4 regions of the Pseudomonas sp. REB1044 genome follow, and region 4 is predicted to be linked to each of the others. Evidence: predicted binding sites of a transcription regulator. Region 4 holds the regulator's gene; each other region holds the start of a gene.
The links. Region 4 encodes FliA, which starts transcription of late flagellar genes. Its sites were predicted from a motif close to CTAAAGTTTNNNNNNNNNNNGCCGNTAA; they were not measured.

Region 1 (5,888 bases), 330 kb from region 4:
GGTTACCTGACCGGCAAGTTGTGCAAACTGCCGTTAGCCCAGCGCAAATCACTGGCGCTGGAGGTGGGCATGCAGAATTCGGGGCTGGGCGCAGCACTGGCGGCTGCACACTTCTCGCCCCTGGCGGCGGTGCCCAGCGCACTGTTCAGCGTGTGGCACAACATTTCCGGGGCGTTGCTTTCGACCTGGTTCAGGCGCATGGAAGCGCCCGATCAAACCTCTGTCCAGCGGTGACCGGGCGCGCCTCTTGCCCGGCAACGGCCAGATGTGCACCATAGTGCGCACGGTGAGGACGACCTCACGACGCACTGCGTGACCATTCCGGGGACGGCCCCATCTCGCAACGATGGAGACCCATCATGTCCTGGATCATTCTGTTCTTCGCCGGCCTGTTCGAGGTCGGCTGGGCCGTCGGCCTGAAGTACACCGACGGCTTCACCCGCCCCCTGCCCACTGCCCTGACCGTTGCGGCCATGGCGGCCAGCCTTGGCCTGCTAGGACTGGCCATGAAAGAACTACCGCTGGGCACTGCTTACGCCATCTGGACCGGCGTCGGCGCAGTGGGCACGGTCATCGCTGGCATCATCCTGTTCGGCGAATCCATGGCGCTGGTGCGCTTGGTCAGCGTCGCGCTGATCGTCGCCGGCCTGATCGGCCTGAAGGTCAGCGCTAGCTGACCCTCAGCGCACCCTTCAACGGCGCGCGCCGCGCAGGGCGCTGACCTGTTCGCGCAGCGCCTCGGGCTGGGCCGCCTCCACGGGGATGGCGGCCCCAGCCACCAGCGTCACCCGTGACCACAAGCGGCGTAGGAAGCCCTTGGCCGGATCGCGACTGAAGAAGCTGCCCCACAAGCCCTGCAACGCCAGCGGAATCACCGGCACCGGGGTTTCCTGCAGAATCCGCTTGACCCCGCCCTTGAACACGTCGATCTCGCCATCGGCAGTCAGCTTGCCCTCCGGGAAAATACACACCAACTCGCCTGCCTGCAGATACTCGGCGATGCGCGCGAACGCGCGCTCGTACGTCGCCGCGTCTTCGCTGTGCCCAGCGATGGGGATCGCACCCGCCGTGCGAAACACGAAATTCAGCACCGGCAGGTTGTAGATCTTGTAGTACATGACGAAACGTATAGGCCGACGGATCGCACCGCCAATCAGTAGAGCGTCGACGAACGAGACATGGTTGCACACCAGCAATGCCGCGCCTTCGTCGGGAATGCGGTCCAGGTCGCGGTGCTCGACGCGGTACATGGAGTGACTGAGCAGCCAGATCAGGAAGCGCATGGTGAATTCGGGCACGATGCTGAAAATGTAGGCATTGACCGCGATGTTGAGCAGCGACACCACCAGGAACAACTGCGGGATGCTCAGCTTCGCCACGCTCAGCAAGCCGATGGTGACCAGCGCCGACACCACCATGAACAGGGCATTGAGGATGTTGTTGGCGGCGATCACCCGCGCGCGCTCCTGCTCAGGGGTGCGTGCCTGGATCAGCGCATACAGCGGCACGATATAGAAACCGCCGAACACGCCCAGGCCGATGATCGACGCCATGATCCACCAGGCCTGGTGCAGCCCCAGCAGACTCAACCAGTCGTGAGGTGCGTCAGCCACCGGAACATCACCCGAATGCCACCACCAGAGCAGACCGAACAGGGTCAGGCCGAACGAGCCGAAGGGCACCAGACCGATTTCAACCTTGCGTCCGCTCAAGCGCTCGCACAGCAGCGAGCCGACAGCAATACCGACCGAGAACAGGGTCAACACCAAGGTGACCACCGTCTCGTCGCCGTGCAGCCAGTCCTTGGCGTAGGCCGGAATCTGCGTCAGGTAGATCGCACCGACGAACCAGAACCATGAGTTGCCGACGATCGAACGCGATACCGCAGGCGTCTGCCCCAGGCCCAGGCGCAAGGTGGCCCAGGACTGTTTGAAGATGTTCCAGTCCAGCGGCATCTGCGGCGCCACCGCCGCCGCCCGAGGGATCCAGCGGCTGGCCAGATAACCCAGCACAGCGGTGCCGACGATGCCGCCCGCCACCACGCTGGCGTAGTCGGTAGACGACATCATCACCCCGGCGCCGATGGTGCCGGCCAGGATCGCCAGGAAGGTGCCCATCTCCACCAGCCCGTTGCCGCCGACCAACTCCTGCTCGTGCAGCGCCTGCGGCAGGATCGAATACTTCACCGGACCGAACAGCGCTGAATGCGTGCCCATGGCGAACAGGGTGAGCAGCATCAGCTCAAGGTGACCGCTGAGAAAGCCCACGGCACCGATCGCCATGATCGCCACCTCGGCCAGTTTGATCGCCCGAATCAGCGCGTCCTTGGCGAACTTCTCACCGAACTGCCCCGCCAGCGCCGAGAACAGGAAGAACGGCAGGATGAACAGCAGCGCGCACAAATTGACCCAGATCGAGCGATCACCTTCCAGGCTGAGTTTGTAGAGGATGGCCAGGATCAGCGATTGTTTGAACAGGTTGTCGTTGAAGGCGCCCAGCGATTGGGTGATGAAGAACGGCAGGAAGCGACGCTTGCCGAGCAAGGTGAATTGCGAGGAATGACTCATCGTCCTTGTTCCTGAGAGGGCTTTGTCATTTAAAGGGTGCTCATCGTGAGAGGCGACAAATCTGCACGTGAATACGCACCTCTGGCAACCGCCCCAGGGCGAATCCGTTAACCACGCAGTAAGCTGCTGGCACTACGCCATTAATTTGTCGTCAAATAATTTTCAGATTGTTACAGTTCTGCCGATATTCATATACATGACCGGGATCCAGCAACGGCCATTCCCCCTCGCCCTTCTTCGATGCATCACTATGGAGCACCACCGCAGATGTTTACCTGGTTCGGCGACCTGAAAATCGCCCATAAACTGGCGCTCGGCTTCGGCCTCGTCCTGACGTTGACCCTGATCCAGTCGCTGATCAGCTGGGACGCCCTTGGCAAGATGGTTCGTCGCAGCGAAGTGGTGCGCGATGTGTCGATCCTCAACGATGCCCTGGGCGATCTGCGCGAAGCGCGTCTGCGCCATACGCTAGCAAACGGCGACGACGAGCAGACCCAGGCCTTGCTCACCGCCAGCGATGCATTGCAGCCACCGCTCAAGCGCCTGCGTGAAGTGATCCGCACCCCGCGCAATGTCGAACTGCTGGGCAAAGCCGAACAGTCCCTGACCAGCTACGTGCAAACACAGAGCCTCAGCCTGCAGTCATACCAGACCATGCGCTCGGCGCAAAAAGACATGGGCACCCTCGCCAATCAGTCGTTCGCGGCCCTCAAGAGCATTCGCCAGCAAGTGCGCGCCCTGACCGATGCCGAGCAACGCGACGCGCGCAGCGAGGCGGTCAATCAGATTCGCGAGAACCTGATCCTGCTGCGTTACCAGGTGCGCGGCTACACCAGCAACACCAATGCCGACAGCGAAAAGACCATGAACGATCAGATCGCTACCACGGTGAACACCCTGCCCGGGCTGATCGCGGCCTTGAACGGCCAGGCCGCCGACGCCACCGCACAGTTGAGCGAACAGGTCCGCGCCTATGCCGGCAAGGTCGAAACCTATCGCAGCGAGATCGGCAAACTGGCCGACTACCGCGTCAGCATGGCCAAGGACATCGCCAAGCTGACCGAAGCTATCGGCCTGCTGCTCGACGGCCAAGGCACATTGGTGAATTCGGATAGCCAGTTCGCCAAGAACCTGCAGTTGGTCACGACCCTGCTGGCGCTGGTACTGGGCATCGTGCTGGCCGTGCTGATCGCTCGCCAGATCAGTCCGCCACTGCGCCGGGCACTGTTGGCCATGGAACAAGTAGCCGCCGGTGACCTGAGCGAACAGCCGAGCAGCCGTCGCCGCGACGAACTGGGTCAGTTGCAGAACAGCCTGCAAGGCATGACCGCCAACCTGCGCCAACTGATCGGCGGCGTGCGCGATGGCATCTCGCAGATCGCCAGCGCCACCGAGGAACTCTCGGCCATCACCGCACAGACCAGCGCCGGTGCCAGCAGCCAGCGCCAGGAGACCGACCAGGTCGCCACCGCCATGCAGGAAATGGCCGCCACGGTGCAGGAAGTGGCGCGCAATGCCGGCGACGCCTCGGTGGCCGCCAGCGCCACCGATCTGGAAGCCCGCGAGGGCGAAAGCGTGGTCGCCCGTGCGGTAGCGCAGATCGACCGGCTGGCCAGCCAGGTGGACGCCACCAATGAAGCGATGGACGCGCTGCGCAATGAAAGCCAGCGCATCGGCAAGGTAATGGACGTGATCAAGGCCGTGGCCGAGCAGACCAACCTGCTGGCGCTCAACGCGGCCATCGAAGCGGCGCGAGCCGGTGAAGCCGGCCGTGGGTTTGCCGTGGTGGCCGATGAAGTGCGCAGCCTGGCGCAACGCACCCAGGCCTCGACGGCAGAAATCGAGTCGGCGATCAACAGCCTGGAACAGGGCACCCGTTCGGTCAGCGACTTGATGGAAGAGAGCCAGAGCCTGACCGAAAGCAGCGTGGCCCTGGTGCGCGAAGCGGGCGCGGCGCTGGAAGGCATCACTCAGCAGGTCTCCGGCATCCAACTGATGAACCAGCAGATTGCCGCCGCCTCCGAACAGCAGAGCGCAGTGGCCGAAGAAATCAGCCGCAGCGTGGTGACGGTCAGGGACATCTCGGAAAAGACGGCAGGGGCCAGTGAGCAGACCTCGGTGTCCAGCGTCGAGCTGGCGCGTCTGGGCGGGCAGTTGCAGCAGATGATCAGCCGCTTCCGCGTCTAAAGTGCAGGGGCGGCCCGCCCGCCCCGACACCGTCAAGCAAGGCGGATTACTGGAAGTCGAACAGGGCCCGCGCGGTATCCACCAACAGCGCTTGGCGCAGGGCCATCGAGCAGCCCAGCGCCTCGAACTGTTCGACCACGCCCGTAAAGTTCACCACCGATTCATGCTGGGTGTGTGGCCAGTCGCTGCCCCACAGAAGGCGGTCGGCGCCATAGTGCGCCTCCAGCATTCCCAGCGCCTGGCGAGCGAACAGCAGGTTCTGCGTCGCCGAGCCGCCCAGGCGATAGATCCCCGACACCTTGACCCACACCCTCCCCTGTCCCCCCAGCGTCAGCATCTCGGCGAAGCCTGGCTGACCCAGACCCAGGCGCGCATCGGGCCGACCGAAATGATCGATGACGATCTTCACGCCATAGGGGTGCAAGGCGTTCACCAACGCCGGGATGTCGGCCACCTGACGATGCAGCTCGACATGCCAGCCCAGTGCAGCGATGTGCTCCAGCAGCGGTCGCCAGGCGGCATCGCGTAAATCGGGCAGCGCTTGCCCCATCAGATTCAGCCGCACGCCGCGCACGCCCGCCTGGTGCATCTGTTCCAGGCTGGCGCGGTCCGCATCGCGCTCAAGCATCACCACCCCGCGTAATTGCCGGGGCGCGCTGTTCAGGGCAGCGAGCAGGTAGCGGTTGTCGGTGCCGAGAAAGCTCGGCTGAACCAGTACGCCGTGGCTGAAACCATGCCCAGCGAGCATGGCCAGGTAATCGTCCAACGGGGCGTCGTAGGTGGGTGCATAGCGACGCTCGGCCGCCAGGCTCAGCCCACGGTTGAACACGTGGGCATGGCTGTCGATGGCCGTGAAAGGTGAAACGGTAGCGTGGGGCATGGCGCTCATCGAAAAGGTTGAAGAATGTGGATCGTTACTTGGCCATGGCCGGAGCGGTCGAGGCAGCCGCCTCGGGCTCCAGTGTGCGCCCGCGGGTTTCTGGCAGGCACAGCGCGGCGATCACCGCCACACCGTAGGCGATACCGGCATCTATGCCGATCGCCGCGCCCAGCGACATGGACTCGCTCATGTGACCGACCAGGAATGGGAACACCGCCGACAGCACGCGGCCGAAGTTGTAGCAGAAGCCCACC
Region 2 (5,888 bases), 990 kb from region 4:
CGGCGCTGCTGTGGCGCCATCGCCATGACGATGCGCTGGACGAGTTGCTCGAGCCGCTGCGGCGCATTGCCGTCAAGGACGCCAGCGGCCAGTTGCTGGCCACCCTGCGCGCCTGGTGCGCCCATGATGGGCAGAGCCAGACCTGCGCCGATGCCCTGGGCATCCACCGCAACAGCCTGCGCTACCGGCTCGAACGCATCGCCGAGCTGAGTGAGGTCGACCCCTGCGCCTGGACGGCATGTTGAGCCTATACCTCGGCTTGCAGTTGCTGCCGGCCGAGTAGCGCCAACGGCCTGATACTCACGGTCATTTGCCCAAACCCGGCCAGGCGCTTTTGTGCAGCGGACAGAAGCCGCGCCGATCGGCAACTGTCAGCATGCCCTGCAACAGGACAGGAGAATCCCCATGAAAATCGTCATCGCCCCCGATTCGTTCAAGGACAGCCTCGATGCCGCCGGCGTCGCCCGGGCCATCAGCGCTGGGCTGGCCAAGGTGTGGCCTCAGGCCGAGCGCATCGAGTGCCCGATGGCCGACGGCGGCGAGGGTACCTTGGAGGCAATCGTCGCGGCCACCCAGGGCGAATTGCGCCGGCAAATGGTGCGCGGCCCCTTGGGGGCGCCGGTGGAGGCGAGCTGGGGCTGGCTGGCGCAGGAGCGCACGGCGGTCATCGAGATGGCCCAGGCCAGCGGGATACAGTGCATCCCAGCGCCGAGCGCGACGCCTGTCGCAGCAGCACCTGGGGCACCGGCGAACTGGTGGCGGCGGCGCTGGCGGCAGGGGCCCGACGCATCGTCCTGGCGATCGGCGGCAGCGCCACCAACGATGCGGGCAGCGGCATGCTGCGCGCGCTCGGCCTGCGCCTGCTGGACGCCGACGGTCAGGCGCTGGCCGAGGGTGGGCTGGCATTGACCGCTCTGGCGCGAATCGACGCCAGCGATCTCGACCCGCGGCTGGGCGAAGTGCACTTCGAGGTGGCGGCCGATGTCGACAATCCGCTGTGCGGCGCCCATGGCGCGTCGGCGGTGTTCGGCCCGCAGAAGGGCGCCTCACCCGAGCAGGTGCAGGCACTGGATCAGGCGCTGGGGCACTTTGCCGACCATTGCGCGCAGTTGCTCGGCGAGGACCTGCGTGATTTCCCCGGCTGCGGCGCGGCCGGCGGCATGGGCTTCGCGGCCAAGGCGTTCATGGGCGCGCGGTTCCGTCCTGGGGTCGAGGTGGTGGCCGAGTTGGCGGGGCTGGAGACAGTGGTGCAGGGCGCCGACCTGGTGATCACCGGCGAGGGGCGCTTCGACGCCCAGACCCTGCGCGGCAAGACCCCGTTGGGCGTGGCGCGAGTCGCCAAACGCCACGCCGTGCCGGTGGTGGTGATCGCCGGCACCCTGGGCGAAGGGTTCGAAGCGCTGTACGCCCACGGCATCGACGCGGCATTCGCCCTGGCCAGCGGCCCGACCAGCCTGGAGCGCGCCTGCAGCGAGGCGGGCGTGCTGCTCGAGGCGCGGGCCGAGGCCATCGCGCGCTTGTGGCAGGTGGCGCGCAGCCGCGACTAACCCTTTCCGCACGTCGGCGCGCCCTGTTCAGGCGCGCCTGGGCACTCACACGCGGAACTGATCCATCAACGCCTGCTGCTGGTTGGCCAGGCTGTTCAGCGACTGGCTGACCCGTGCCGATTCGTTGGCCTGGCCCGACAGCGACTCGGTCACGTCACGGATGGTCGCCACGTTGCCGGTGATTTCCTCGGCCACCGCGCTTTGCTCCTCGGCGGCCGAGGCGATCTGCAGGTTCATGTCGCTGATCACCGTGACCGCCTCGCCGATACGGCGCAGGGCGCCGACTGCATGGCCGACCTGTTCGACGCCGCCTTGGGCCTGGCGGTGGCTGCTGTCCATGGCACCGACCACCTCGCGGGTGCCCGCTTGCAGCGACTCGATCACCTGGCGGGTTTCCTCCACCGACTCCTGAGTCCGTCGGGCCAGGTTGCGCACTTCGTCAGCGACCACCGCGAAGCCGCGCCCGGCCTCGCCGGCGCGGGCGGCTTCGATGGCCGCGTTGAGCGCCAGCAGGTTGGTCTGCTCGGCGATCGAGCGGATCACCTCCAGCACCGAGCCGATCTTCTCGCTGTTCTGTGCCAGGCCCTCGACCTGAGACATGGCGTTGCTCATGTCGGTCGCCAGGGCACCGATGCTGTCGGTGGTGCGGTCGATCACCGCCAGACCTTCACGGGTGGCCTGATCGGCCTCGCGGGCCGCCTGCGCCGCCTGGGCCGCGCTGCGGGCGACGTCCTGGGCGGTGGCGCTCATCTCCTGGGAGGCGGTGGCCACCTGATCGACCTGGCGGTATTGCTGCTCCATGCCGGCGCTGGTCTGGCTGGCGATGGCCGCCGACTGATCGGCGGTGCCGCGTGCGTCCTGCACCGAGCGTTTGACCTCGGCAATGGTCGGTTGCAGCTTGTCGAGGAAGCGGTTGAACCAGCCGGCCAGTAGGCCCAGTTCGTCACGTTTGTCGTAGGTCAGGCGGCGGGTCAGGTCGCCTTCGCCGCTGGCGATGTCTTCGAGCATCGCGGCGACGCCGAGAATCGGTCGGGTCACGCCACGCGCCATCAACCACACCGCCAGCAGCCCGGCCAGGGCGGCGCCCACGCCCAGGGCCAGTTCGAGCAGGGTGCCGCTGGTGTTGAGGGCATCGAGCTCTTGCTTGAGGGCGTCGGCCGGGCCAGTGAGGGCACTTTGCGGCGCGTCGAGCAGCACGCCCCACGGCCTGCCGCCGGGAATCGGGGCGAAGGCCGCCAGCACTTTCAGGCGCTTCTCGCCCTGCAGCACTTGCAGTTTGCCTTCGGCCAGCTTGCTGACCAGCTCTGCGCCCTGGCGCGTGTCGACCTGGTCGAAGCGCTTGGCCAACTCGCTGGCGTCGGCACTGTAGCCGGCCAGCAGCCCGGCGGGGCTGAGAATACCGACCCGGGTGCGGCCCTCGTACAGCTCGCGGCTGGCGTTTTCGGTCAGCGCCTGCAGACTGTTGAGGTTGGTGTCGATGGACAGGGTGGCGATCACTTTACCGTCGACCGATAGCGGGAAGACGATGCTGGTCATCAGCACTTGCTGCCCGGCGATTTCGTAGAAGTAGGGCTCGACGATGCAGACCTTGCCAGTGCTGCGCGGGCAGGTCCACCAGGTGTTGGCCGGCTCGCCGCTGGGGCCGGTGGTGGTGTCGGCCATGTCGTGTTCGGGCAGGGCCATGGAGGTCAGTTGGCCGGCCTTGGGCTGCGACCAGTACAGGGCGAAGCGGCCGGTCTCGTTGCTGCCCAGCTCGGCCTGGCCGCCGAACAGGCTGTCCTTGCCGTCGAGCGCGTTGGGCTCGAAGGTGAGCGACAGGCCGAGCAGATCGGGGTTGGCCTGCAGCGCGGCACGCACCTGGGCGGTGAGATCCTGGCGCAGGTCATAGGCGTCGATGAAGCGCTTTTGCGCCTGCTCGCGCAGGAACAGCACCTGGCGGGCGAAGCCTGCGCCGTACTGGTAGGCGTCCATGAACTGACGGCGGATGCGTTGTGCCTGCACTTCGCCCTGAGCTTCGATATGGGCCTGGGCCGACTCGGTGAGCATCTGCGTACTGCTCGCCTTGACCAGCGCCGAGCTGTGCTGCATGCGGTACAGCGACAGGCCGACGAGCAGGGTGACGATGCTGGCCAGGCACAGCCCGGCGAGCAGGGTGATCTTCCATTGGATGGACAGTTGACGCAGCGGCATGGTGAATCATCCCTTATAGGAACAGAGCGGGGGTCGCCGGATATGTCGGCGTGGACGCTGGTTTCTTTACGTGAATATTCGATGACGTGGGCGTGCTTGGCGTAAATGCCCTGGGTCGGCAGTTTTGACATCCCTGGTCGAGTGCTTCAGAGTGTGCGCCCTCCAGAACCACACCCCCTGTTCCGGCCACTGCCTCGCGCAGTCTGTCGCCGGACGCTGGTTTTTCGTCTGTCGTCAACGAGGTATTGCACACCATGAATGCAGTGATTGCCGCGGTCGGGATCATGCTGATACTGAGCCTGTCCCGCGTGCATGTGGTCATCGCGCTGATCGTCGGCGCCCTGGCCGGTGGACTGGTCGGCGGCCTGGGCATCGAGGGCACGCTCGCCGCGTTCAATGGCGGCCTGGGCGGCGGCGCGCCGGTGGCGCTGTCGTATGCGCTGCTGGGCGCCTTTGCCGTGGCCATCGCCAAGTCGGGGCTGGCCCATGCCCTGGCCGACCGCGCCTTGGCGATGATCGACCGCCAGGGCCATGACCACAGCGGTCGGCTGAAGTGGCTGCTGATTGGCCTGATGTTGGTGGTGGCGGTGGCGTCGCAGAACGTGCTGCCGATCCACATCGCCTTCATCCCGCTGCTGGTGCCGCCGCTACTGTACGTGCTGACGCGCCTGCGCATCGACCGTCGGTTGATCGCCTGTGTGATCACCTTCGGGCTGATTACGCCTTACATTTTTCTGCCGGTTGGGTTCGGCAACATCTTCCTCAATCAGATTCTGCTGGCCAACGTCAGCCGTGCGGGCGTGGATGTCAGCGGGATCAACGTCACCCATGCCATGGCACTGCCAGCGGCGGGCATGTTGGTCGGTCTGCTGCTGGCGGTGTTCGTCAGCTACCGGCGCAAGCGTGACTATGACCTGGCGCGGATCGAAGAGGTGGAGCAGGTCAGCGTGCGCTACAACCCGGTGACCTTGCTGGTGGCGGGGGTAGCCATCGCGGCGGCGTTCATCGTTCAGCTGTGGCTGGACTCGATGATCATTGGAGCGATGGTGGGGTTCCTGATCTTCTCGCTGTCGGGGATCGTGCGTTGGAAGGACACTGACGATCTATTCACCGAAGGCATGAAGATGATGGCGATGATCGGCTTCATCATGATCGCTGCTTCCGGGTTTGCCGAGGTGATGAAAGCGACGGGTGAGGTGAAGAGCCTGGTCGAGACGGCGGCGCAGTGGATCGACCATAGCAAGGGCATTGGCGCCTTGTTGATGCTGCTGGTGGGGTTGCTGGTGACCATGGGAATTGGGTCGTCGTTTTCCACAGTGCCGATTCTGGCGGCGATCTTCGTGCCGCTGTGTGTGCAACTGGGGTTCGATCCGTTGGCTACCGTGTGTATTGTCGGGACGGCGGGGGCCTTGGGCGATGCGGGGTCGCCGGCTTCCGATTCTACGTTGGGGCCGACTTCGGGGTTGAATGTGGACGGGCAGCATCATCATATCTGGGACACGGTGGTGCCTACGTTCATTCACTACAACTTGCCGTTGCTAGGCTTTGGGTGGGTGGCGGCGATGGTGCTCTAGGGGATAGCTTGTAGCTTGTAGCTTGTAGCTTGTAGCTTGTGGCTTTCAGCTTGTCCCTTGAACTGAAGCAGCAGGTCGCTATGATGTTTCGATTGAGCGTTTATGGGCTTGTTGTGTGAATCAGGTAAAAGACAAGTGGCGCAATCGTGAGTACCTGGACAGTGTGGCTGGCTGTGTTGATTCGATTGTGGCGGGGCGGGCAGTTATTGAGCATGTTGATCTCTCGGGAATTGTTATTGGTCCGGGCGCTGTATTGAACCAGTTAAAGGCTGTCAATCTCTTTGAGTCAGAACTACGTGGGGTTGATCTGTCTGGCTCGAAAATATCGGGGAGTCTGAGTGACAGCGTGTTTGTGGGTGTCAACTTTGAGCGCGCATCCTTAGATAGGGCACTGATGTGTAATGTCGAAATGAAAGGTTGTGATTTCTCGAAGAGCAGGCTCGTGATCAACATGGATGATGCTGTCTGTGAGGACACCGCCTTTTTTCGCGCCAGATTCTTGGGTGGGGGATCTGGGGTGGAGTATGGCGGGCGTCGGGTGACATTCGTAGGGTGTGATTTTACCGAGGCGGTGTTC
Region 3 (5,888 bases), 810 kb from region 4:
GCAGCAAGGATTGCTCCATGGCCTGCAACAGTTCGCGCGCCTCGACGATGAAGGTTTGCAGTGCCTGATCGAGATTGATGCTCACCTGAACGGTCCTTGTCGATGATTGAACAGCATATGGCGAGGGCTAGACGAGGCAGCGACACAGTTGCAACGCCTGTTTGACCGCCTGGCTCTGGTCGGTCAGCGTCAACGCCGTGCCGGCAGCGCTGGCTTCGCGCTGGACGACCGCCAGCAGTTGCACGCCGGCGCCGTCCATTTCCGTGACCTGGGACAGATCGAGCTGCACACACGCTGTTGCGCCCATCTCGGGCAGCAGCGCAGCGGCCAGCTCGGCCACGGTGTAGATCGTCAGCTCACCGTCGATGACCAGGTGGACGGTGCCGTCGAGCGTTTCGCGAGTGATAGGCATGCAGAACTCCTGGTCCACGACGCTCAGGGCAGGATCAGCTTGGACACCGCCGCCAGCATCTGCGCCGGCTGGAACGGCTTGACCACCCAGGCCTTGGCCCCGGCGGCCTGGCCCTCGGCCTTTTTCGATTCCTGGGACTCGGTGGTCAGCATGATGATGGGCGTGAACTTGTAGCTGGCGAGCTTCTTAACCTCCTTGACGAAGGTGATGCCATCCATGTTCGGCATGTTCACGTCGCTGATGATCAAGTGCACTTTCTGTCCGGTGAGCTTGCTCAAGGCGTCCTGGCCATCGCGGGCTTCGATCACCTCGTAACCGGCGCTCTTCAGGGCAATGCCCACCACCTGCCGTACGCTGCTGGAGTCGTCGACCACTAATACGTTCTTCGCCATGGTGTACTTCCTAAAAGAAGGTGATGTCTTGGGAATGCTGCTGTTCGGCCGCGTTGCCATGGTGGTTGCGGCGTTGCTCGTCGGTGGCGTAGGTCGCCTCCATGCGCGCCAACCACTGGCGGGCATCGACCGCCACGGCCTGGTCCGGCGCCTGGCTGGCTTGCTGCAGGTGTTCGTGCAAATCGTGCATGTGGTCGCGCACATGACTGAGGATCTGGCTGACACGGTCCTGGAACTGCAGGTTGACCAGCACCTCGGTCATCTCGTCGCGGATGCCGTAGCTCTCCTGCTTGAGCAGGTCGGCCGATTCGGCCAGGCGCCCGGTGATGCTCTGAAAGCGTTCGAGCACCTGCTGGATGCTGTGCTCCGACTCGCTCACCGAAAGACCGTCCTGCTCGGCGCTGTTGGACGCGGCCTGAACGAGCTGGGTGATAGCGTTGTTGATGATGTCGACCTTGGCCGACATCTGCTGACCGGTTTCGCTGGACTTGCTCGACAGGCTGCGCACGGCATCGGCCACCACCGCAAAGCCGCGCCCGGCCTCACCGGCACGTGCGGCTTCGATGGCTGCGTTAAGGGCTAGCAGGTTGGTTTGCGCCGCGATCGCGGCCACATCGGCGGCCATGGTGCGCAGTTCACCCGTGTACGCGGTAAGGCTGCGGACCTGGGACAGGGTCTGGTCGCGGCTGGTCTGCGTGGCCTTGAGCGAATCGATGACCTGGCTCAGTTCGCTGTCGCTGCGCGCCAGCACCTTGAGCGCGCCTTCGGCGCTTTGTCCATCCAGTTCGCCGGCGGCGTGCTGCGAGGCCTGCACGGTGTCCTGCAGACGCTGGGCGATGCCGGTGAAGCGGTTGGCCAGTGATACGATCGCTTCTTCGGTCTGCTGACGCGAGCTTTCCACCTGCTTGGCCCAGATCGGCATCGCGCCGAGCAGCACCTCGTCGAGCTGGGCACGCGAAGCCGTGTTGGCCTGCGTTGCCTGCGCCGTGACGTGATCCAGCGCGAATGCCTGCGCACGGCGAATGGCCTCGGCCTGGGATTTCGCGCTCAAGACGCCGACGCCCAGGCCGATCAGCACGAGCACCGTACAGGCCAGCAGGTTGGCCGTGGAGATGGATTGCGTGAGCAGCCACACCACTGCGGGCAGCACAGGGATCAGGGCGAACCAGAGAAAACGCGGCTGAGCGGGAGCGGGGAGGAGGGGGAGTGACGCTGGGTCATGGTTCCGTCCTTGGAAGATGTTTCGGTTTTAACGATAGAGGGTTATCTGCGCTGTGCCCCTGGACTTGAGGTTTTGGAGGTGCCTTCCGTCGGGTTCTTGACAGAGGTATTTCTGACGCACGCACTGAATGGGGAAAGGCGAACAGCCGTTACCTCACGGAGCCAGCGCAGGATTTGCCCTTCGCAATCTGCGCTAAAGCTCATGAGGCGGTGAGGCCGAGTGACGAGAGCTGGGAACAGATGGTGTCGTACGTGCGCTGTCCGAGCGGTGCTGATCGAACTATGCTCGCCTGTGGACCAGTGAGAAACACGTTCGATCGTCTGGGGACGCGTCTGGCGGGAACGGGGAGTGAAGAGTTCAGCCCCCGTCAATGAGAGTGTCAGATTTTTTGTGTGCGGGCCGATAACGGCCTGCCGTCAGGCTGACCATGCTTTTACCAGGTCGGCCTGATAAATCGATCTCCGTACAGCATCGCGAATTGATTCATCGCATTCTTCCAATCATGGGCCGCTGAGCCCCAGTTTGCCGTGATGTTCCGCAGCCCCAGCCAGATCAGCTTGGTGGCGGCCTCATCCGTTGGGAAGTGACCACGCGTTTTGATGATCTTGCGTAGCTGGGCGTTGATGCTTTCGATCGCGTTGGTCGTATAGATCACTTTTCGAATGCCCGACGGGAAGACAAAGAATGGAATCACTCGATCCCAGGCTCTTCTCCATGCCGCAACTACCGTTGGGTACTCTTTGCCCCAAGGGCCGTTTTCAAACGCATCCAGTGCTTGCTCAGCCGCCTCGGCGTTGATGGCCTGATAGATCGGCTTGAGCGCTTTGGCCAGATCACGACGCTTATCCCACGCTGCATAATCGAGACTGTTGCGGATCAAGTGGACGATGCATGTTTGCAGCGTGGTGGCCGGAAACACGGCGCTTAGCGCATCTGGCATCCCTTTGAGGCCGTCGGTTACGGCGATCAGCACATCCTCAACGCCGCGCGTCTTAAGGTCATTGAAGACCTTCATCCAGAACTTCGCACCTTCGGTATTTTCGATCCAGATCCCGAGAATATCGCGCGTCCCATCGGGTAGAACGCCCAGCGCCAAGTAAATCGCTTTGTTGCGCACAAGCCCTTCTTCGCGAATCTTGACTCGCAGTGCATCAAAGAAAATGACCGGGTACATCGGCTCCAGCGGCCGCTGTTGCCACGCGCCGATTTCCTCCATCACCTCGGCCGTGACCGAACTGATGAAGTCATGCGAAACATCCGTTCCGTACTGTTCAGAGAGGAATGCGCGAATTTCCCGAACGGTCATGCCTCGGGCATACATGGCGATGATCTTGTCATCGAAGCCGGTGTAACGGCGTTCATGCTTGGGAATCAGGATGGGCGCAAAACTACCGTCTCGATCACGGGGGATATCCAGCCGCAGCGGCCCCTCTCCAGTCAGAACCGTCTTGCCAGTCCTGCCATTGCGCTGATTGGTTTCATCCTCTGGGCGCTGCGCGCCCGGCGGATAGCCCAGATGGTGACTGAGCTCGGCGTTCAAGGCTCGTTCGATGAGCGCCTTCTTGAATGCCGCAGAGGCGTCTTCGATAGCCTCCGCAGTCATCAGGCCCTCACCGAACTGCTCAAGCAGCTCCTTGGGGATTTTTGGTAGGTCACGCAGGGGTTTCTTCTTGGTTGGCATACATGCACCTCTTGCTCATGTTATGCCCGAACACAAAATTTCTGACATACCCCCGTCAATTGACTAACTTAAGTGATCACTCCGCAGGCAGGATTAGCCCTAAGCACGCCAGCGCCAGCAACAGCGTACCAAGCATCATGAACCCATAGTTTAGAGGCGTGAACTGCGCATTGCTGCGACCTTCGAGGTCGCCAGCAGCAGCGTTCAGTCCACGCTGGCCTAGCCAAGTGACCCAGCCAGTGACCGGCAGCAGCCCTAGGTTCAGTAGTTCAACAATGGGGAGACCAATGTTATGGCTCGACAAAACTTCGGCTAATGTAGCGATTAGCATGACGATCACGAAGAGGGTCGCTAGTTTCATGGGATTCCACCGAAAATCACTGCCATTACGCTTGAGGTGAGTATCGGCCTCACGGTAAAGGGAATGAGTGAAAAACACCGAGAACAGTGCGCGAGCTATCGGCCACAGCTTTTCGCCGGTACTGCGCTCGAGTTGCTTCCAGTTCGCGAAAGCCCAGTAGAGCTGGTACATGCCAAATGAAAGAATCCAGAGCGTAAGGAATTTACCTCTGGAAACGACATAGAACGGGCGGTCTTCGGTTGTCTGCGGGGGATGCTCTGGTCTGGCTGGTCAGGGGCATAGGTGGTAACTGGGGTGGTATTGGGCACGGACTGTCCTTTGATTGGGCCGAAATTGGACGGGCACGTTAACGCATGCCTTGAGGCGAACCCATCAGAGAAGTCGTCTTTACTAGGCGGTCATTATGTAATTTAACATAATATACATTATGCGCACCATCGTATGAGGCTATCGGGATGTGGCTGGGCAGAAATCTAGCTGTCGCCCTTCGGTTGACGGCGATCATGAACAGCGGCGGCCCAGTGATCTAGGCAACGCTCAGTTAGCTGCTGGCCACCGCTGTTCATGACCGCTCTACGCTGTATGGACTGGGAATGAGAGCCGGAGCAATTCTGAGGTGACAAAATCACCAAATGGACCATGCTGCCAATCCTTGATGTTGATCAAATATTTGGCATTTTTGAAATCCCTAAGATTGTCAGTGATCAACGGGAAATCAAGCGACCACTCACCATAGTCAACATCAGTTTCATTCTTGAGAAGTCCACTATTCGTTTTCTTGACACCAGATAAGCCGCCGATCTTCTTGTGCAAGGTTGGGTCATCACGAAAAGTTTGGCCTTCCAGAGTTCCAAAATAGCCACCGCCAGTGACCGTTCCGTCTGGTTCCAGGCTGCCAAAACCGGCTGTGCCTAACGGCGCATCCTCACCAAGAGAGCCAAAACCAAATCGATTAGCGGGCTGAGCTGCGAGACGGTTTAGTTGTTCATGAGCATAGAGGCCGATGAGTCTGACAGACTCATCAGGATGGTCGAGCCGTGGAATCTCCAGAAAGCCGCGAGCGCTGACGGTAAAGCTGTATTCATCCCCTTGTTCAGCCAAAAGATCTACCTGCTTAGCGTAAAGAAAATTCCACGTGCAGTTGTCGAGAAACACGAGTGGCTTAGACATGACCCTACTTCCTAGTAATGGGAACAGCGATTGTAGGCCAGATAGCTGAACCCTGAAGGCTGCAATGGGGATATAGCATTTAGCAATAACTACACTAAATATTCATTTAGTTTAGTTATCTACCAGCGTCAACCAAACGCGGCGGCACGAAGTAAACAAGTTCCCGCTCAACTGTGCCTAGAACCAGATCTTTCCCGTCCCCACGGAACCATCACAACGCAAATCTCTCCAACCCCGCATCCGGTATTCCAGTCACTGGCAGGATGCCGGTCCATCCCAACTGACAAGGACGCTCCGCAATGCGCACCATGCTGCTCCCTTTAGCCATCGTTATCACTGCACTCGTCGGCTGCTCGGACCCCAAGAAAGCCTCCGAAGAAAACTTCGAAAAAGCCGCGCAGGCCTGGCTCGACAAGGCCTATCCAGAGTGCCTGGTCACATCGACGTTCCCGATGAACACCCAGGAATTCGACGTCTACGGCACTAACAAGACCTTGAATGCCTTGGCCGAGGTCGGGGTGCTGACAGCCGTGGAGACGTCTCGCAAAGACTATCCCGAAAACATCTTTCAGAAAGCCCATACCGAAATCAAATATCGGTACGAACTCACTGACGAAGGCCGCAAGTACCTCAAAGATGACGCGCGTACG
Region 4 (5,888 bases):
AACGCTTGAGCATGCTCGGAACGTCGAGGATCAGCGCGATACGACCGTCGCCAGTGATGGTGGCGCCGGACATGCCCGGAGTGCCCTGGAGCATCTTGCCCAATGGCTTGATCACCACCTCCTCCTGGCCCACCAACTGGTCGACCACGAAGCCGATGCGCTGGGTGCCGACCGACAGGATCACCACGTGCCCTTCGAGTTGCTCCTCATGTTGCTGGTCCTGGACCAGCCAACGCTTGAGGTAGAACAACGGCAGCGCCTTGTCGCGCACGATCACCACTTCCTGGCCATCGACCACGTTGGTGCGCGACAGGTCCAGGTGGAAGATCTCGTTGACGTTGACCAGCGGGAAGGCGAAGGCCTGGTTGGCCAGCATCACCATCAGCGTCGGCATGATCGCCAGGGTCAGCGGCACCTTGATCACGATCTTCGAGCCCTGGCCCTTGGCCGAGAAGATGTTGATCGAGCCGTTGAGCTGGGAAATCTTGGTCTTGACCACGTCCATGCCGACACCGCGGCCAGACACGTCGGAGATCTCGGTCTTGGTCGAGAAGCCCGGGGCGAAGATCAGGTTGTAGCAGTCCGACTCGCTCAGGCGGTCGGCCGCGTCCTTGTCCATCAGGCCCTTTTCCACGGCCTTGGCGCGCAGCACGTTGGGGTCCATGCCCTTGCCATCGTCGGAGATCGACAAGAGGATATGGTCGCCCTCCTGCTCGGCCGACAGCACCACCCGACCGGTGCGCGCCTTGCCGGACGCCTCGCGCTCCTCGGGGGTCTCGACGCCGTGGTCGACGGCGTTGCGCACCAAGTGCACCAACGGGTCGGCGAGGGCCTCGACCAAGTTCTTGTCCAGGTCGGTCTCTTCGCCGACCAGCTCCAGGTTGATCTCTTTCTTGAGCTGGCGGGCGAGGTCGCGAACCAGGCGCGGGAAGCGGCCGAAGACTTTCTTGATCGGCTGCATGCGCGTCTTCATGACCGCGGTCTGCAGGTCGGCGGTGACCACGTCGAGGTTTGACACGGCCTTGGACATGGCCTCGTCGCCGCTGTTCAGGCCCAGGCGCACCAAGCGGTTACGCACCAGCACCAATTCGCCGACCATGTTCATGATCTCGTCCAGGCGTGCCGTGTCGACGCGCACCGTGGTTTCCGCTTCGCTGGCGCCATGCTTGTCCGCAGCCGGCGCCGCAGCGCGTGCCGGGGCGGCGCCGGCCGCTGCGGCGGGCTTGCCGGCAGCGGCCGGTGCAGGCTTGGCCACCGGCTTGCTTTCAGCCTTGGCCGCAGGCGTTGGTGCCACAGCTGTAGCAGCAGCAGGTGCCTCGGCAGCTACGGCATCACCGCTGAACTTGCCTTTGCCGTGCAACTGGTCCAGCAGCGCTTCGAATTCGTGGTCGGTGATGTGCTCGCCGGCAGGCTCGGCGGTGGGAGCGCCGGCGGCGGCTTCAGCCTTGGGCAGCCCATCGGCGGCGAAGGTACCCTTGCCGTGCAATTGGTCGAGCAGGGCCTCGAATTCGCTGTCGGTGATTTCGTCGCTGGCCGGCGATACTGCCGCAGGCGTTTCGCTCTCGGCCACGTCCGGCGAGAACTGGCCCTTGCCATGCAACTGATCGAGCAGCGACTCGAATTCGGCGTCGGTGATTTCGTCGGCGTTGCCGGAGGCCGCCTCGACCGGCGCCTGCTCGGCCGCTTCGGCCTGGGCCTTGACCGCATCCAGGGAGTCGAGCAACTGTTCGAACTCGGTATCGGTGATGTCTTCGCTGGCCGCTGGCGGTTCGACCGCCGCCGGCGCTTGGACCACGGCGGGCGCGGCGACGTCCTCGCCGGCAGGTTCGGCCAGGCGTGCCAGCGCTGCCAGCAGTTCCGGCGTCGCGGGGGTGATCTCGCTGCGCTCGCGGACCTGGCCGAACATGCTGTTGACCGTGTCCAGCGCTTCGAGCACCACATCCATCAACTCGGCGTCGACCCGACGCTCACCCTTGCGCAGGATGTCGAAGACGTTCTCGGCAATGTGGCAGCACTCCACCAGCTCGTTGAGCTGGAGGAAGCCGGCGCCCCCTTTTACAGTGTGAAAACCGCGAAATATGGCGTTGAGCAGGTCCGCATCATCGGGCCGGCTTTCCAGCTCGACCAGTTGCTCGGACAGTTGCTCGAGGATTTCGCCGGCTTCTACCAGGAAATCCTGAAGGATTTCTTCATCGGCGCCGAAGCTCATTAAACGTGCTCCCTAAAAACCCAGGCTGGATAGCAGATCGTCGACATCGTCCTGACCGGACACGACGTCTTCACGCTTATCGGCATGAATCTGCGGACCTTCACCCCGGGCTGGATGTTTTTCTTCATCTTTTTCAGCACGCAATTGATCGTGGTCATGTTCGATACCGGCAAAGCGGTCGACTTGACTGGCCATCAACACGAGTTTGAGCAGATTGCTTTCGACCTCGGCGACCAACGCGGTGACCCGCTTGATCACCTGCCCGGTCAGATCTTGGTAGTCCTGGGCGAGCAGAATGTCGTTGAGATGACCGGCCACCTTGCGGTTGCCTTCGGCGCTGTGCGTCAGGAAACCGTCGACGCGTTTGACCAACTCGCGAAACTCGGTCGCCGGCACTTCGCGACGCATGAAGCGCTGCCAATCGGCCGACAACGTCTGCGCCTCGGCCGACAGGTCGTTGAGCACGGGCGTGCTCTCCTCGACCAGGTCCATGGTGCGGTTGGCCGCGTTCTCGGTCAGGCGGACCACGTAGGACAGCCGTTCGGTGGCGTCGGTGATCTGCGACACTTCCTCGGCCTGCGGCATGCGCGGGTCGATCTGGAAGCTGACGATGGCGCTGTGCAGCTCACGGGTCAGTTTGCCGACCTCTTGATACAAGCCACGGTCTCGGGTCTGGTTGAGCTGATGGATCAGCTGCACCGCCTCGCCGAACTGGCCGCGCTCAAGGCTCTGCACCAGTTGTTCGGCATGCTTCTTCAGGGTCGACTCGAACTCCCCCAAAGAATCTTTTTTTGATTCCATAGCGCCCCCAGACATGCTTCAGCCGTTGACGCGTTCGAAGATCTTCTCGATCTTTTCTTTGAGCACCTGCGCGGTGAATGGCTTGACTACATAGCCGTTGACCCCGGCCTGAGCCGCTTCGATGATCTGCTCGCGCTTGGCCTCGGCCGTCACCATCAGCACGGGAATCCCCTTGAGCCGGTCGTGGGCGCGCACCTTGCGCAGCAGATCGATGCCGGACATGCCGGGCATGTTCCAGTCGGTCACCAGGAAGTCGTAGTGGCCACTTTCGAGCATCGGCAACGCCGTGACGCCGTCGTCGGCCTCTTCGGTGTTGGTGAAGCCCAGATCACGCAACAGGTTCTTGATGATCCGCCGCATCGTCGAGAAGTCGTCAACGATGAGGATTTTCATGTCTTTGTTCAATTAGACCTCCAAGCAGTCTTAAACGCGCTCGTCTCACAAGCGCGCGCTCAATCAATTCGGCACCACGGACAACGACTGCAGCGAATCGGGGCTCAGCGTGCCCGCCATTCTCCCAGGCGGCTGCGCAGACGCGCCGCGCACTGGCTGTGCAACTGGCTCACGCGCGATTCACTGACCCCCAGCACTTCCCCGATCTCCTTGAGGTTCAGTTCCTCGTCGTAGTACAGGGCCAGGACCAGACGCTCGCGCTCCGGCAGGTTGGCGATCGCATCGGTCAGCGCGGCCTGGAAGCGCTCGTCTTCCAGATCGCGCGACGGCTCGACCTGACCACTGACCCCATCCTCGTGCAGCCCCTCGTGTTCACCGTCCTGCAGCAGGTCGTCGAAACTGAACAGACGGCTGCCCAAGGTATCGTTCAGGATCCCGTAATAATCGTCGAGACCCAATTGGAGTTCGGCAGCAACCTCGTGATCTTTAGCGTCACGACCGGTTCTTGCTTCGACGCAGCGAATCGCGTCGCTGACCATACGCGTGTTGCGGTGCACCGAACGCGGCGCCCAATCGCCCTTGCGCACCTCATCGAGCATCGCACCGCGGATGCGAATACCGGCGTAGGTCTCGAAGCTCGCGCCCTTGCTGGCGTCGTATTTGTTGGCCACTTCCAGCAGACCGATCATGCCGGCCTGGATCAGGTCCTCAACCTGCACGTTGGCCGGCAGGCGCGCCAGCAGATGGTAGGCGATACGCTTGACCAGCGGCGCATAGCGCTCGACCAGCTCGTATTGGGCGTCCTTGGAGGCTTTGCTGTACATCTTGAAGCCGCTCGCGTTCATAGCACCGGTCCCGCGCTGGTGGGTTGCACCAGGCGCTCGACGAAGAATTCCAGGTGGCCGCGCGGGTTGGCCGGCAACGGCCAGCTGTCGACCTTCTGCGCGATGGCCTTGAACGCCAGGGCGCACTTGGAGCGCGGAAACGCCTCGTAGACCGCGCGCTGCTTCTGTACCGCCTTGCGCACGCATTCGTCGTAAGGCACGGCGCCGACGTACTGCAAGGCAACGTCGAGGAAACGGTCGGTGACCTTGGTCAGCTTGGCGAACAGGTTGCGCCCTTCCTGTGGGCTCTGCGCCATGTTGGCCAGGACGCGGAAGCGGTTCATGCCGTAATCGCGGTTGAGCAGCTTGATCAAGGCGTAGGCGTCGGTGATCGAGGTGGGCTCGTCGCACACCACCAGCAGCACTTCCTGGGCGGCGCGCACGAAGCTGACCACCGAGTCACCGATGCCCGCAGCGGTGTCGATCACCAGCACATCGAGGTTGTCGCCGATTTCGCTGAACGCCTGAATCAGCCCGGCATGCTGTGCCGGCGCCAGGTGCACCATGCTCTGGGTGCCGGAGGCTGCAGGCACGATGCGCACACCGCCCGGCCCCTGCAGGAGCACATCGCGCAGCTCGCAGCGCCCCTCGATGACGTCGGCCAGGGTGCGTTTGGGCGTGAGCCCCAGCAGCACATCGACGTTGGCCAGACCCAGGTCGGCGTCCAGCAACATGACCCGGCGGCCGAGCTCGGCCAGCGCCAGGGACAGGTTCACTGAAACGTTGGTCTTGCCGACGCCACCTTTGCCACCGGTGACGGCGATCACCTGTACGGGATGCATGCTACCCATGTCTGTTATTTACCTTGTCTCGCGTGGGACTTGCCCACTTGGAGGGTCGCTGTCGACTTCCGTGCGCCGTGCATCGTCAACCTACGCGCTTGTCGGGATTGTGGTAGAGATCAGCGAACATGTCGGCCATGGCCTCCTCGCTGGGATCTTCCTGCAACTGCACACTGACAGCGCGACTGACCAATTGGTGCCGGCGCGGCAGCTGCAGATCGTCAGGAATGCGCGGACCATCGGTGAGATAGGCCACGGGCAGTTCATGACTGATGGCCAGACTCAGCACTTCGCCAAGGCTGCCGGTTTCGTCGAGCTTGGTCAGGATGCACCCGGCCAGGCCACAGCGCTTGTAGCTGTGGTAGGCGGCGGTGAGCACCTGCTTCTGGCTGGTGGTGGCCAGTACCAGGTAGTTGCGCGCGGCGATGCCGCGCCCGGCCAGCGACTCGAGCTGCATGCGCAGGGCCGGGTCGCTGGCCTGCAGGCCGGCGGTATCGATCAGCACCACGCGCTTGCGCAGCAGCGGTTCTAGGGCTTGGGCCAGCGATTGGCCCGGGTCGACGTAGGTCACCGGCACGTTGAGGATGCGGCCCAGGGTCTTGAGCTGCTCCTGCGCACCGATGCGGTAGCTGTCCATGCTCACCAGCGCCAGGTTGTGCGCGCCGTACTTGAGCACGTAGCGCGCCGCCAGCTTGGCCAGGGTGGTGGTTTTGCCCATGCCGGCCGGACCGACCATGGCGATCACCCCACCCTCTTCCAGCGGCTCGACCTCCGGCACCTGGATCAGGCGCGCCAGATGCGCCAGGACCATGCGCCAGG

Region 1: the regulator FliA is predicted to act here: its motif matches at 2,728-2,755, upstream of GKC70_RS06785 (methyl-accepting chemotaxis protein).
Region 2: the regulator FliA is predicted to act here: its motif matches at 3,780-3,807, upstream of GKC70_RS12605 (methyl-accepting chemotaxis protein).
Region 3: the regulator FliA is predicted to act here: its motif matches at 2,068-2,095, upstream of GKC70_RS11810 (methyl-accepting chemotaxis protein).

The regions. Positions count from the first base shown of each region.
Region 1 is NZ_CP046139.1:1,449,657-1,455,544, reverse strand. It holds gene GKC70_RS06800 (bile acid:sodium symporter family protein) at 1-234, shown strand, start outside; gene sugE (quaternary ammonium compound efflux SMR transporter SugE) at 360-677, shown strand; gene GKC70_RS06790 (MFS transporter) at 693-2,567, opposite strand; gene GKC70_RS06785 (methyl-accepting chemotaxis protein) at 2,835-4,754, shown strand; gene GKC70_RS06780 (amidohydrolase family protein) at 4,801-5,634, opposite strand; gene GKC70_RS06775 (MFS transporter) at 5,669-5,888, opposite strand, start outside.
Region 2 is NZ_CP046139.1:2,771,727-2,777,614, reverse strand. It holds partial or broken gene GKC70_RS12615 (sugar diacid recognition domain-containing protein) at 1-283, shown strand, start outside; partial or broken gene GKC70_RS12610 (glycerate kinase) at 406-1,547, shown strand; gene GKC70_RS12605 (methyl-accepting chemotaxis protein) at 1,593-3,737, opposite strand; gene GKC70_RS12600 (Na+/H+ antiporter NhaC family protein) at 3,992-5,311, shown strand; gene GKC70_RS12595 (pentapeptide repeat-containing protein) at 5,427-5,888, shown strand, end outside.
Region 3 is NZ_CP046139.1:2,598,245-2,604,132, forward strand. It holds gene GKC70_RS11795 (chemotaxis protein CheA) at 1-85, opposite strand, end outside; gene GKC70_RS11800 (STAS domain-containing protein) at 128-412, opposite strand; gene GKC70_RS11805 (response regulator) at 436-804, opposite strand; gene GKC70_RS11810 (methyl-accepting chemotaxis protein) at 815-2,044, opposite strand; gene GKC70_RS11815 (IS256 family transposase) at 2,460-3,707, opposite strand; gene GKC70_RS11820 (hypothetical protein) at 3,784-4,239, opposite strand; gene GKC70_RS11825 (hypothetical protein) at 4,642-5,238, opposite strand; gene GKC70_RS11830 (hypothetical protein) at 5,538-5,888, shown strand, end outside.
Region 4 is NZ_CP046139.1:1,783,938-1,789,825, reverse strand. It holds gene GKC70_RS08500 (chemotaxis protein CheA) at 1-2,209, opposite strand, end outside; gene GKC70_RS08495 (protein phosphatase CheZ) at 2,222-3,010, opposite strand; gene GKC70_RS08490 (chemotaxis response regulator CheY) at 3,029-3,403, opposite strand; gene fliA (RNA polymerase sigma factor FliA) at 3,508-4,248, opposite strand; gene fleN (MinD/ParA family protein) at 4,245-5,087, opposite strand; gene flhF (flagellar biosynthesis protein FlhF) at 5,155-5,888, opposite strand, start outside.